Regions from separate parts of the uncultured Alteromonas sp. genome, predicted to be linked through region 1. Evidence: predicted binding sites of a transcription regulator. Region 1 holds the regulator's gene; each other region holds the start of a gene.
What was found. Region 1 encodes sigma-54, which starts transcription at its own class of promoters, with help from an activator protein. Its sites were predicted from a motif close to GTTGGCACGNNNNTNGNNT; they were not measured.
Positions count from the first base shown of each region.

Region 2: a site for sigma-54 is predicted at 849-867, ahead of AAC006_RS20230 (EF-hand domain-containing protein). Genes of this name have one in related genera too.
Region 3: a site for sigma-54 is predicted at 1,001-1,019, ahead of AAC006_RS05395 (CsbD family protein). Genes of this name have one in related genera too.
Region 4: a site for sigma-54 is predicted at 1,080-1,098, ahead of glnA (glutamate--ammonia ligase). Genes of this name have one in related genera too.

Region 1 covers NZ_CAXBMP010000003.1:187,858-190,065, forward strand. The annotation lists gene hpf (ribosome hibernation promoting factor) at 1-125, opposite strand, end outside; gene AAC006_RS03915 (RNA polymerase factor sigma-54) at 155-1,639, opposite strand; gene lptB (LPS export ABC transporter ATP-binding protein) at 1,715-2,208, opposite strand, start outside.
Region 2 covers NZ_CAXBMP010000045.1:19,945-22,152, forward strand. The annotation lists gene AAC006_RS20225 (sensor domain-containing diguanylate cyclase) at 1-548, opposite strand, end outside; gene AAC006_RS20230 (EF-hand domain-containing protein) at 1,041-1,832, shown strand; partial or broken gene AAC006_RS20235 (hypothetical protein) at 2,022-2,208, shown strand, end outside.
Region 3 covers NZ_CAXBMP010000004.1:232,499-234,706, reverse strand. The annotation lists gene AAC006_RS05400 (siderophore-interacting protein) at 100-879, shown strand; gene AAC006_RS05395 (CsbD family protein) at 1,076-1,267, shown strand; gene AAC006_RS05390 (hypothetical protein) at 1,375-1,902, opposite strand; gene AAC006_RS05385 (anti-sigma factor) at 1,892-2,208, opposite strand, start outside.
Region 4 covers NZ_CAXBMP010000008.1:105,853-108,060, reverse strand. The annotation lists gene glnA (glutamate--ammonia ligase) at 1-1,013, opposite strand, end outside; gene typA (translational GTPase TypA) at 1,446-2,208, shown strand, end outside.

The sequences.
Region 1 (2,208 bases):
TTCAGGATGACATGCACATTAGATATGTGATCAAAGTGACGCTCTAGTTTGCTGAACTTAGTATCGACATAGCTACGCAAAGAATCAGTAATTTCGACATGATGACCGGTAAGGTTGATTTGCATATTTCGTCTTCCTTAAATTATCAAGGCCTTTAAATAAGGCTTTTGCGTTGGTTTGACGGCGGAATCGATAACGATTCCCGGTATTTTGCTATTGTTCGCCGGGCTACTTTAATGCCTTTTTCGGCCAACAATTGAGCAATCTTGCTATCGCTTAATGGCTTGCTGGGCGTTTCCGCTGCCACAAGCTTTTTAATTAGTGCGCGAATAGCGGTAGATGAACACTCACCACCAGATTCCGTTGCTACATGGCTAGAGAAGAAATATTTCAACTCGAAAATGCCACGAGGGGTATGCATATACTTTTGCGTGGTGACTCGTGAAATGGTGGATTCATGCATATCTACCATTTCTGCGACATCATTTAGCACCATTGGTTTCATCATTTCTGGGCCGTGCTCGAAAAAGCCCATTTGTTGCTGCACAATACAGTTTGCTACTTTCATCAAGGTGTCGTTTCTTGACTCAAGGCTTTTTATAAACCACTTGGCTTCTTGCATATGCGAGCGAATAAATTGCGAATCGCTGCTATTTTTAGAGCGTCGGCTCATGGCAGCGTATTGTTGATTTACGCTTAATTTAGGCAGGCTATCGGGGTTAAGTTCCACCACCCAACGGCCATTCTTTTTGTTTACCGAAACATCAGGAATAACGTATTCGGGTTCTTTGGTAATTAATGCACTGCCAGGACGAGGATTCAACGTTTGCAATAAGCGCATGGCTTCACGAAGTTGATCTTCTTTCAAACGACTCTTGCGCATTAACGTACGGTAATCTTTGCTGCTCAGCAGGTCTGAGTACTCATTAATAAGCTGTCTGGCTTCGGTAAGCCATGGCGTATCGTCTGAGAACTGGCGAAGCTGCACGAGCAAACATTCTTGCGGTGTACGTGAACCTGAACCAATAGGGTCGAACATTTGAATACGTTTTAGTACACATTCAACTTCGTCCATTTCTACCAACTCTTCAACATCGTCAGAGTTTACCGATTCTAAAATCTGTTCAATGGGTACGTTAAGGTAACCAGATTCATCAATTGAGTCGATAATGGCGGTAGCAATGGCGCGGTCTGTATCTGAAAACGGGGTTAAGCGCATCTGCCAAAGCAAATGGTCTTGAATATTGTCGGTGGTTTCACCCTGAAACAATTGGTCGTCATCATTATTCGATGGGCCAGGAGCGGGGGCAGAAGAGGCCGAGTAATACTCATCCCATGTGCTGTCGATTGGCAACTCGTCGGGAAGATCGTTCTTTTCAAGCGCGTCACCAGCTTCTAATGAATCGCTAGAAGCAGTAGGAGCAGCTTCTACAGAAGGGTCGTCGCCGTCCATGTTGTTTTTCTCAACAGGGTGGTCATCACCGCCTTCTTCAACTTCTAAAAGAGGGTTTGAGTCAAGTGCTTCCTGAATCTCTTGTTGCAGGTCGAGCGTAGACAACTGCAGCAGCTTGATTGCCTGCTGCAACTGCGGTGTCATGGTAAGTTGTTGACTGAACTTTAGCTGTAAAGATGGTTTCATCTACGTCTTATTTTTAAACTCTTGTTGTGAATATACCCGTGCTTAAAACTGAAAATGACAATTCGGTTACAGTAACTATAGCCTGAATTGTTCTCCTAGGTATACATCCCTTACTTTCTGATTACTTAAAACTTGTTCTGCCGTCCCTTGCGCGATGAGTTCGCCTTGGCTCACAATATACGCTTTCTCACACACATCCAGTGTTTCTCTTACGTTGTGATCGGTGATGAGGATTCCAATTCCTCTGTCACGAAGATGTTGAATGATCTTCTTTATATCATTAACCGATATAGGATCAACACCAGCAAATGGCTCATCAAGCAAAATAAATTGCGGATCGGCTGCTAATGCTCGTGCGATTTCTACTCGGCGGCGTTCACCACCGGATAAACTCATACCCGTACTATTACGTATATGGTTGATATTAAATTCATCAAGTAGCGCATCGGCTTCTTGTTCTTGTTCTGATGAACTTAACCCTTTACGGGTTTGCAAGATAGCCATGATGTTCTCAAACACCGTCAATTTTCTAAAAATAGAGGCTTCTTGCGGCAAATACCCAATACCGC
Region 2 (2,208 bases), on a different contig from region 1:
ACATCGTCTTGCTCGCAAACATCCCACTGTTTATCAAGGTATTCGGCAAACCTATGGCGGTTAGCTAGCCCTGTTAAATAGTCGGTATTAGCTTTGTGTAATAGCGAACCATACTCTGCCTTGTGAAGCGTAAGGTCGCGGAGTATACAAAGATACAGTGTATTAGCCGATGAGAATGCTTCTGGTAACGTTGATATCGACATTTCAACACACACATGTGTTTGGTTGTCTTTGTCTGCTTGAAGGTTAACTTCCATAGGAGGGGCGGAAATTAAACCTCTTTGGCCTGCATCTAAGCTCTCAATAACATAAGTTTGAGACTTACCCGTATCATCTATAACTAGCTCAAGTAAATTATGTCCTAGCAATTTGTCTTTTTCTATTCCCAGTAATGAGGCGGATGTAGAGTTAAGCATTTCAATAGTGCCGTTAACATCTATAACGACAACTGCTTCATTGAGAAAATTAATCATGCGCGAAAGTGAAGAATCCTGGTAAAAGTTAAAAAGCTTTTCTGTGGGTTTTTTACTAATATTTTTACTAAGCATTGTTGAAAACATTCCTTATCCCCTAGCTTTGGGCTGTATTGATGGAACAAAGATTACGGAAAATTTTCGAATTAAACCTTCTGGTTACCTTACGAATTAACACACTGATTTAATTGCAAATTTCAGAGTCAGGAAGGTTAAATCTCGAACCAATTAAGAAGGGCATGAAGCTTTTAAGCGGGAATATCTGGGCTATGTAACACAGTGCATATATTTCACAGCTTGTGTCTTTTTAACACTTTATTTACCTATGTCGTTCAGGCAAATAAATAAAAGTGCATTTAAATCAATATATTAACGTTTGGCACAAAGTATGAATTATAAATCAGGAATGAAACAGTGTGATTTACTAAACAGGAATAAAGATATGTAGGAGTAGAAGCACGGAAATACCTTCGTGCCTTTTAGATTGTCGTCAATACCGTGAACGGTTTCGGCATTCACTTCTCATATTTAACCCAAAGCATTACACATGCAAAGAAGGAATTTATTATGAAAAAGCTAACGTTAGCAATGGTTATTGGCGCAGTAATGTCTACTTCCGCGTTCGCTGCCCATCATGAATCTAGAATAACCTCAGACTTTGAGGCACTAGATGCAAATGGCGACGGCATGCTTTCCAAGGAAGAGGTTAAGGGAAGTATTACTGAAGAGACTATGTCTAAAATAGACTCAGACAGTGATGATATGATTAACCACTCTGAGTTTACTGCCTACATAAAGTCTAAACCTGAAAGGTTTACTGACGAATTAGTGGTTAAAGAAAAAACAAACCACGATGGTAAAGCCGATAGCGCACACCATCCCATGGACAAGAAAGAGGCTATGGGCACAGATGGCGATGTAATTAGCGAAGCAAATAAAGAACTCCGCTCTGAAACGAAAACCAATGCAAACCATGATTCAATGAGCAAGACATCCGCTATGGCTAAACATGAATCCATGGGCGCAGACGGCGACGTAATTAGTGAACAAAATAGAGAAATGCGTTCTGAAATGAAAACTAGCGACACACAACACTCGATGAAACATGGTGAAGCCATCGACGAAACGGGTGCTGTGATCAGTGAAAAGAACAACACATTACGTACAGAAGTTACGGATGCTGCGAATATGCGATTCGATGAAGCCGATGCTAATAAAGATGGTGAACTATCTAAACGTGAAATTGAAAACGCAGGTATTAAAGGTGATTTCATGACCATGGATAAAGATGGCAACGAACTTATTACTCGTATGGAATACCGTAGATATTTTGAAGAAATTAAGACAATGGGCCAGTAATACTAAGCTTAATAGTCGCCTAGTTTAAGCCCCGCCCCTGCGGGGCTTTTTATTGCCTGTTCACTTTCTTACAAGCATAAAAAAAGGCTATCCGTTAGGATAGGCTTCGTTGTGAAGCAATCGTTGTGAAGCAATTTCTTCGAATGGGATTGCTTCACAACGAACTATGGCAGTGTGGAGGGCCACCCCGTGCTAACTCTGGCAACCATTTCATGGCTTGCACGTTGTCCCATGGGGCTGGGCCACACTGGCTGGGCCGGTCACCGGAACCCCGCACTATCCCCACGCCAGTTACTGGCCGCCGAGTCTCGGCATGCGCTAATACGTTTCACTTCAGAGTTCGGTGGCTCATATACCACTGGGTGCAGAATCATGA
Region 3 (2,208 bases), on a different contig from region 1:
AAAACCAGAATTATTAGCTAGATTTCATCCCAATCTTAGAAATGGAAATGAGAACTATTATCAAATAAGCTATATCCACTGTCGTATTTGGAGAAAATCATGTCTAAACCCGCACCTCGTGTTGTTGAAGTTATCGAGTCTTTCCGTATAACACCAAACATGCAACGTATTGTCCTTGGCGGCGCTACATTAGAAGACTTTCCAGACACTCGCCCTGGCGCTTACGTTAAGTTACTTTTTGATTTAAATGGTGACCCTGTCGTTCAGCCTGCCAAAGATAAACCCGTTGCTATGCGTACCTACACGATAAACAGCTTCGATAGACAAAAAGCACAAATGTCCATTGATATGGTAGTGCATGCAAAAGATGGAGTAACTGGCCCCGCCGCCGCATGGGCGCTAAGCGCAAAAGAAGGTGACAAGCTAACTATTGCAGGCCCTGGTAGCAGTAAAGCGTTAGCAGAGAATTATGACTGGGTACTTTTCGCAGGCGACATGACAGCGCTGCCCAGTATTAGAAACTATTTACAAGCACTTCCTAGCCATACTAAAGGCATTGCAGTTATAGCTATTGAACATGAAACCGATGCTACCACGTTAGAAAAGCCTGAAGGCGTATCGATTCAGTGGGTATCTAAAAAAGAAGCAACATTGTCTGACGCCTTGCAGCGTATTGACTGGCAACAAGGAACCCCTGCTGTATGGGTTGCCTGTGAATTTTCTCAAATGAGAAAAATTCGTTCGTGGCTTAAGGACGAAAAAGAGGTACCCCACAGCCAAGTGTACATTAGCAGCTATTGGCGTGAAGGGCGCAGTGAAGATCAGCATAAGATAGATAAGCGCCAAGATGTTGAAGCCTTTGCACAACAACTTGCCTAACTAGGGCGCGCTGAAACATAAAACCCTGTATGACTTTCAGCGCCCTGTAAATAATGCAGGGCATTGACAATAGCACCTTCTTCTAAAACAGTAAAAACCTCTATTTTTCATAATGTTAATCTTTGGAATGGGGATTGCTACTTATTAAGTGCAGTTCACAATAACCACTCGGTTATTCTTTTTAAAGGAGCAACATATGAACAATGATCGTATCGAAGGCAACTGGAAAGAAATGAAAGGTAAGGTACAACAGCAATGGGGTAAACTTACCGATGATGACCTAGACGTAATAGATGGTCGTCGTGAAGAATTAGTAGGTAAAATTCAGCAAGCATACGGCAAGAGCCGTGAAGAAGCCGAAAAAGAAGTGGATAACCATTTCAACTAGGCACTTTACCTAAGCCTTAACGGCTTGCAGCACAAAAAAAGCCCCATTCGGGGCTTTTTTTATACATAACACAACCTAACCTTTAGGGCTAAGCACCTTGTAAGTGCTTAAGGTGAAGATTCCGTATCAGGTTTTAAGTTGTTGCTAATTTCTCTTGCATCAAAACTGGTGGCCGACGTGGGCCGTGTACCTTTTCCCATCTCAATATTCAAAATACTTTCGATTTCGCTCTTTTGCGAACCACCTACGAAAATGCCAGATTCAAACTGGGTTGTAGGATGATAAGACGTTCTACAAGTAATAACGCCACATTCAGTTACCCGCGCATAGCGTTGGCTGAAGCCAACCTGAGGTGATGTTTGTACGCGCTCTTTATCTACCATGGTTTCCCGATCGGTTACTACAAACCAATCATACCCTTTCAGTAAGGTCAGCTCCGCTGAACGGTACATGGCATAGTCCATAGCCTTACTCTTATCAGACCCTCTACCTTTGAAGTGAACGCGGTATTGGGTTTCACTTAATTTACTTTCGGTATACCCAAAACCACCATTAGATGCCTGTCGATAATCGGGTTGACTCGCGCACCCCGCCATTAGCATTACTGCTAGAAACGCTATAAATTTAGTTTTCATAAACGACTCCTTCGGCAGTCTTAGACTGCCATCCATGATTAATAGCTTGCTGCTCTTGTTCTCTGTTTAATGGCGTCGATACCATTAACAAATCTATCTCTTCATCAAGTACTTTATTGGCACTTGCCGTTTGATACTCACTTTTGTTGCGACCCGCTGTCATCAGCTTACTCGCGTGAAGTTGCCAAATGCCTTGTTCATTTTTACACGCAATCATGATATTCAGTTCATCTTCACCTTGTATCTGCGCTTGTCTGCACAACTGTGATTGTTTATTCATAAACGACAGTTGTGGCACTATCTCCA
Region 4 (2,208 bases), on a different contig from region 1:
CGTGCAGAGTATGCAAGCATTACCGGTGCTTCAAATCCTGGAACCAAACGCTTGTAAGAGTTGGTTGATGCGTTTGCAAAAGCGTTGATTGCACGAGCGTGTTTAATAATACCGCCAATGTAGAAAAGCGCTTCTTCAGACAGACCAGCATACTTATCACCCGCAAAGATGTTTACGCCATCTTTAGCGATTGATTGGTGACAGTGCATACCAGAACCGTTATCACCTACAAGAGGCTTAGGCATGAACGTAGCAGTTTGGCCATAAGCGTGAGCTACATTATGTACTACATACTTATAAACTTGGATTTCATCTGCTTTCGTTACTAGTGTGTTGAATTCGCAAGCGATTTCGTTTTGACCAGCAGTAGCCACTTCATGGTGATGCGCTTCAATAACTAAGCCCATTTCTTCCATTACTAAGCACATTGCTGCACGAATGTCGTGCGCTGAATCTACTGGAGGAACTGGGAAGTAACCGCCTTTAACACCAGGACGGTGACCCATGTTTCCGCCTTCAAAATCAGCGCCTGAGTTCCATTTTGCTTCAGCAGCATCAATCTTGTAGAAAGAGCCAGCCATGTCTGTGTGGAATTTAACATCGTCAAAAAGGAAGAATTCTGGCTCTGGACCGAAGAATACTGTGTCGCCGATGCCGGTAGATTTTAGGTATTCTTCTGCACGGCGCGCAACTGAACGTGGATCACGCTCGTAACCTTCCATTGTAGAAGGCTCTAGGATGTCACAACGAATATTAACTTGAGTCTCTTCTGCGAATGGGTCAACTACCGCACTCGTAGGATCAGGCATAAGTACCATGTCTGATTCATTAATGCCTTTCCAGCCTGCAATTGAAGAACCATCGAACATTTTACCTTCTTCAAATGTCTCTTCGTCTACCGTAGCAGCAGGAATCGATACGTGTTGTTCCTTGCCCTTAGTATCAGTAAAACGCAAATCAACAAATTTCGCTTCACTTTCTTTAATCAGCTCTAATGCCTTTTCTACTGACATCGTGTCCTCCAGGTTTAATGTAAAAATGCGGAATGATCAGCTTCATCCCAACAGTGGAAAAACTAAAAGCGATTTTCATGCCATCTATCGTGGTTCCAATTTTGCTGGCTTAGCAGCAAGAGGATAACTGAATGATTAATGGCGTTGCACATAAATGGTGCTTAATCGCTATATTTTGGTGCAAATTAAACTTAAGTAGCCGTTAGCTAGCCTAGAGTAACTCGTCGTCACTTACCACCGAAAACAGGGTTCAAAAGTAATAAATTCGTTAATCAAAGACTATAATAGTGAAAAACATGCCCCCCTTTTAAAAAAAGGTGCGCAAACGCCGTGGTTTTTCTGTACAATCCGCGCAAAATTTACTATCTGCATTTTTTGCAACAAATCTAATGCATGCTTAACATCATGTAATGATTTACACAGGCTCCCTAGATGAATACCACTGATATTAATAAATTACGTAACATTGCTATTATTGCTCACGTTGACCACGGTAAAACAACTTTGGTTGATAAACTGTTACAACAGTCAGGCACTCTTGAAACTCGCGGTGAGCAAGAAGAGCGCGTGATGGACTCGAATGACATCGAGAAAGAACGCGGCATCACAATCTTAGCGAAAAACACTGCTATAAACTGGAACGACTACCGTATCAACATCGTAGATACTCCAGGACACGCCGATTTCGGTGGTGAAGTAGAGCGTGTAATGTCAATGGCCGATTCAGTGTTGCTTCTAGTAGACGCGCAAGAAGGTCCAATGCCTCAAACGCGTTTCGTAACACAAAAAGCATTTGCTCAAGGCTTAAAGCCAATTGTTGTTATCAACAAAATTGATAAGCCAGGCGCACGTCCTGATTGGGTTATGGATCAAGTATTTGATTTGTTCGACAACCTTGGTGCAACTGACGATCAACTAGACTTCCAAGTTGTATATGCTTCTGCACTGAATGGTTGGGCTTCACTAGATGCCGACGAACCAGCTGAAGACATGAACGCGTTGTTCCAAACGATTGTTGACCAAGTATCTCCTCCAGACGCAGATGCTTCTGGTGCATTCCAAATGCAGATTTCTCAACTTGATTACAACTCATATGTTGGTGTAATCGGTGTTGGTCGTATTAAGCGCGGTACTGTTAAACCAAACCAACAAGTAACTGTTGTTACCGCTGAAGGTGAGAAGCGTAACGGTAAAG